Regions from separate parts of the Pseudomonas sp. 8(2025) genome, predicted to be linked through region 1. Evidence: riboswitches for the same ligand, from Rfam matches in the RefSeq annotation. Region 1 holds a riboswitch; the other holds the start of a gene.
What was found. A riboswitch is a leader RNA that binds a small molecule or an ion and turns the genes downstream of it on or off. The one in region 1 is predicted to bind manganese.
Positions count from the first base shown of each region.

Region 2: it holds a riboswitch for manganese, as region 1 does, so the genes downstream of both, mntP (manganese efflux pump MntP) here and ACUXVH_RS12180 (TMEM165/GDT1 family protein) in region 1, are expected to answer to the same signal.

Region 1 is NZ_JBQOIE010000005.1:119,798-122,185, reverse strand. Features, by position in the region: gene ACUXVH_RS12185 (class I SAM-dependent methyltransferase) at 1-666, shown strand, start outside; yybP-ykoY riboswitch at 718-841, shown strand; gene ACUXVH_RS12180 (TMEM165/GDT1 family protein) at 933-1,517, shown strand; gene ACUXVH_RS12175 (M48 family metallopeptidase) at 1,603-2,388, opposite strand, start outside.
Region 2 is NZ_JBQOIE010000012.1:74,451-76,838, reverse strand. Features, by position in the region: gene ACUXVH_RS21945 (serine hydrolase domain-containing protein) at 1-296, opposite strand, end outside; gene ACUXVH_RS21940 (GFA family protein) at 405-893, opposite strand; yybP-ykoY riboswitch at 1,004-1,164, shown strand; gene mntP (manganese efflux pump MntP) at 1,175-1,747, shown strand; gene ACUXVH_RS21930 (GNAT family N-acetyltransferase) at 1,823-2,388, opposite strand, start outside.

The DNA.
Region 1 (2,388 bases):
GCCAAGCAACTCAACCCCTTCGGCAAGCCGCGCAAGCTCGATAGCGCCCGGCACTGCCAGCTGTGGCAGGTCACGGTGGCCAATGCTCCCGAACCGCTCACCCTGCAGAGCCTGGCCCAGGAGTACGAGCTGCCGCTGGCCGAAGGCCCGCTGAAAGTCATCAGCCTGCCGGGGGTGTTCAGCCATGGCCGGCTGGATCGCGGCACTGCGCTGCTGCTGGAGCACCTGGACCACCTGCCCGCCGGCCACCTGCTGGACTTCGGCTGCGGTGCCGGAGTGCTCGGGGCCACAGTGAAACGCCGCTACCCGGACAGCCGCGTGACCCTGCTGGATGTGGACGCCTTCGCCGCCGCCAGCAGCCGCCTGACCCTGGCGGCCAACGGCCTGGAAGCCGAGGTGCTGACCGGTGACGGAATCGACGCCGCGCCCATGGGGCTGAACGGCATCCTGACCAATCCGCCCTTCCATACCGGGGTCCATACCGACTACCAGGCAACGGAAAACCTGCTGCGAAAAGCAGCCAAACATCTGCAAAAAGGTGGAGAACTGCGAGTAGTTGCCAACAGCTTCCTGCGCTACCAGCCGCTGATCGAAGAGCACCTGGGGCCCTGTGCGATCAAGGCCGAAGGCCAGGGCTTTCGCATTTATCGGGCCAAGCGCGGCTGAAATCCTTTTTCGCAAACAAGGCTTGCCGAAAGGGTTTTGCCTAGGCAGAATCCGCTCCGTCCTAGGGGAGTAGTCTCCCACGAGCGCCACGCTCGTCCGGCATGCGTCAACATACTTGGTCAACAGACCATGGCGCATGCGACCCAAGAGTCCGCACAGACGGACCGCAGGGTTTGACAAGACCTATGACACGCACACCTTACCCGGGGCGGGAAGGCTGTACGTGTCATAGCCGTGTCGACCCGCCCCTTAGGAAAACCCTGATGATGCTGGATTCTCTCCTCGTTCCCACCGCAATCGTTGCCTTGGCCGAAATCGGCGACAAGACGCAACTGCTTGCCCTGATTCTCGCCGCACGTTTTCGCAAACCCTGGCCGATCATCGCCGGCATCGTTGCCGCGACCCTGGCCAACCATGCGGCGGCCGGTGCGGTAGGCGCCTGGTTCGGCAGCTTCTTCTCGGACTCGACCCTGCACTGGATCCTCGCCGCCAGCTTCACCGCCACCGCGCTGTGGACCCTGGTTCCGGACAAGATGGACGACGACGAAGCCAATACTGCACGCAAGTTCGGCCCATTCCTGACCACCCTGATCGCCTTCTTCCTGGCAGAAATCGGTGACAAGACCCAGGTCGCCACCGTCATGCTGGCGGCGCAGTACCCGGATCTGTGGCTGGTGATCATCGGTACCACCCTGGGCATGCTGATTGCCAACGTACCGGTGGTCCTGGCAGGCAACTTCGCCGCAGACAAGCTGCCCCTGACCCTGATCCGTCGCCTGGCGGCGTCGGCCTTCTTCATCCTCGCCGTGGTGGCGGTGTACAAGGCCATGCAGATCAGCGGCTGGGTATAAACGAAATCGCCGGCAAGCTGGCCCCTACACAACCCGTAGGAGCCGGCTTGCCGGCGATAGCGTCATCGACAATGACGCGAAGGGATCAGGACTTCTTGGCGGCCTGATACAGCGGCATCACCTTGGGAATCGCCGCCTGCAAGGAAGCGATACGGCTGGTGGAAGCCGGGTGAGTGCTCATGAACTCGGGCGGCGCGGAGCCACCGGCAGCCTGGCCCATCTTGTTCCACAGGCTGATGGCCGCATTCGGGTTGTAACCGGCACGGGCGGCCAGTTCCAGGCCGATCAGGTCCGCTTCGTTTTCATTCTCGCGGCTGTTGGGCAGGGTCATCAGCAGGTTCACCCCGTTGTCGCCCAGGGCTACGGTTTCCTGCGGAACGCCGAACAAGGTGGCGATCTGCTTGCCGGCACCGACCGCGTACTGCTTGGACATGGCTTCGCGACCGTGCTCGCGCAGGGCGTGGGCAATTTCATGGCCCATGACCGCGGCGATTTCATCGTCGGTGAGTTTGAGCTTCTCGATCAGCCCGGAGTAGAAAATGATCTTGCCGCCAGGACCGCAGTTGGCGTTGAGCTCGTCGCTCTTGATCAGGTTGACTTCCCATTTCCACTGCGCGCAGTCGGGGCGGAAAGTCGGCGCCTGGGCAATCAGGCGGTTGGCAATGACCTGCAGGCGCTTAGCGTTGGCGCTGGTCTTGTCCAGTACGCCCTGGCTGCTAGCTTCACCCAGAGTCTGCTGATAGGACTGGGCATAGGACTGGTTCACTTCAGCGCTGGAAACCATGCTGAACATGGATTGCTTGCGATCCACACCGACCACGCCACCGCTGGTGGTATTGACCGTTTCACAACCGCTGAGCAGTACTGCGGC
Region 2 (2,388 bases), on a different contig from region 1:
AATTGCGACAGGGCACCGGCGCGAAACGCGGTGTTTTCGGTCACTTGCAGGCCCCGGGCCTGGTCGGCGAAGCCAAAGCCCCGGGCCCAGATCAGTTGCTGGCCGTCCACCAGGGCGATGGACAGCCCGGGCACCTGATGTTCGGCCATCTGTTGCGGGATGTACTGCTTCAGGTAGCCGATGATGCTGGCGTAATCGCCGGGCGCGATGGGCGGCGGCGCCGGAGGCTGGCCGTTGCAGCCGAGGTTGCTCAAGAGCAGGCCCACCAGCGGCAGGCCGAGAAGTTTGCGGGACATGCAGCACCCGAGGGCCAATTGGATCAGCGGATGCTAGGGAAGGGGGGCGTGGCAGTCTTTGACAGCTTTGTCGGGAAACTGTCAAAGACTGTTAAGCCCCGGTTGCGCTCAGGCCTCCAGCCCCAGGCGCTGGTGCCACTGGGCAATCGATTCCTCGGGGTATTCGGCGAACTGCAGGTCGTGCGCCCCGGCATCGACCTCGACCCAGGGCGCCCTGGAGTCGAGCATCAAGTGGGTGTGTTGCGGCGGCACCGGCAACGGGGTGTCGATGGCCGAGGCAAAAGGGTGGATCAGCTCCGGCCATTGCGGGCTGAACAGCCACAGCCCGGAGCCGCAGCGCCCGCAGAAGTGCCGTTCGGCGCTGCTGCTGTGGGCCCGGGCGGCACCGGTGGGCTTGAGCCGGGCATGGTAGATGACGATGTGCTTGCGCCCGCGTACCTTGAGGCTGGCCGCATCGCCCCCCAGGTTGATGGCGTAGCCGCCACCGCCCTGGGTCTTGCGGCAGATCGAGCAGTAGCAGCGCTGGTAGGGATAGGGATGGCGGCTGGACAGGCTGAAGTGCACGGCGCCGCAATGGCAGGAGCCCTGGAGTTGCATGGGGTACCTCCACGAATCAACGGGTGGATTGCACAGGCTAGCCGCTGTGCGAGCAGCTGTCGTGGCGCGGTGCTGATGAAATTTTCACATGTGCCCGGCTAAGCTGCGCGCCTCTTTGGGGAGTAGCCTGCCACCGCGCCCTGCGGTGGCGCCCGTATCAACATTCTCGGCAACCTGCCGTGGTACGGGCACCGTTTCGGTTGGTGAGACCATCGACATACCTGCGCTGAAGTCGGGCGCGTGGGCATGTCGTGGACTCAAGCCCGACCGGAAGACTCAACGTGAACCCAGCCTCGATCATCTTTCTCGCCTTCGCCATGTCCACCGATGCCTTCGCCGCCGCGGTGGGCAAGGGTTCGGCCATGCTCAAGCCGCGCCTGCTGGAAGCTTTGCGCATCGGCCTGATCTTCGGCGTCATTGAAGCCATCACCCCGGTGGTGGGCTGGTTCATCGGCCAGGCCGCGACTCAATGGGTGGCCAACTGGGACCACTGGATCGCCTTCAGCCTGCTGCTGTTGCTGGGCCTGCACATGATCTACAACGGCACCCGCCAGCAGGCTGAGGCCGAGGAAGAAAAACCGCGCCAGCACGGCTTCTGGCTGCTGGCGGTGACCGGCTTGGCCACCAGCATCGATGCCCTGGCGGTGGGGGTGGGGCTGGCGTTCGTCAACGTCAACATCTGGGTCGCGGCCAGCGCCATCGGCCTGGCCACCATGACCATGGTCACCCTGGGAGTGATGCTGGGCCGCGCCATTGGCACGGTGATGGGCCAGCGCGCCGAAGTGCTGGGCGGGGTGGTGCTGATCATCGTCGGCTCGGGAATTCTCTACGAGCACCTGTCGGCTGTGGCTTGACTTCAGTATCGGCGGCGGGGCGGTTCTGCGGGCAATGCGGCCGCGCCTCGGGCCGAGGCGCGGAGCGCTCTGGCGTTACAGCGCCAGGCTGTGGATCACCTGGGTGGCGTCATCGGGGTCGATGGCGCTGCGCATGCCCAGCTGTTTTGCCAGGCGGCGCATGCTGTAGTTGGCGGCGGAATCCACCGAGTACATCTGCTGGAAACCGTTGTTGCGGGCTTCGTCGATCAGGTGCTGCATCAATAGCGCGCCGAGGCCCTTGCCTTGCCACTCATCGGCGATGGTCACGGCGAACTCGCAATGCGAGGGCTGCTCGTCTACCTGGGCGTAGCGGCTGATCCCCACTTCCCGCAGTTCGCCGTTGTCGTGGACCAGGGCCACATAAGCCACCCGCTGCGGCGTGCCGACATCCATCAGTTGATTGAGCAGTTGCTCGCCCACTTCCTTGATCTCACCGAGAAAGCGCTGGTGCCGGGTGGCCGGGGAGAGGTTTTCGATAAAGGCCTTTTCCCGCTCCCGGTCCTGGGGCCGCAGCGGGCGGATCAGCACATGGCTGCCATCGTTCAGGGCGTCGATCCAGTATTGGCCTTGCTGCGCCGGGAACGGTGGGTGGGCGAGGGTATCGAGAGCGGTGCTGGGCA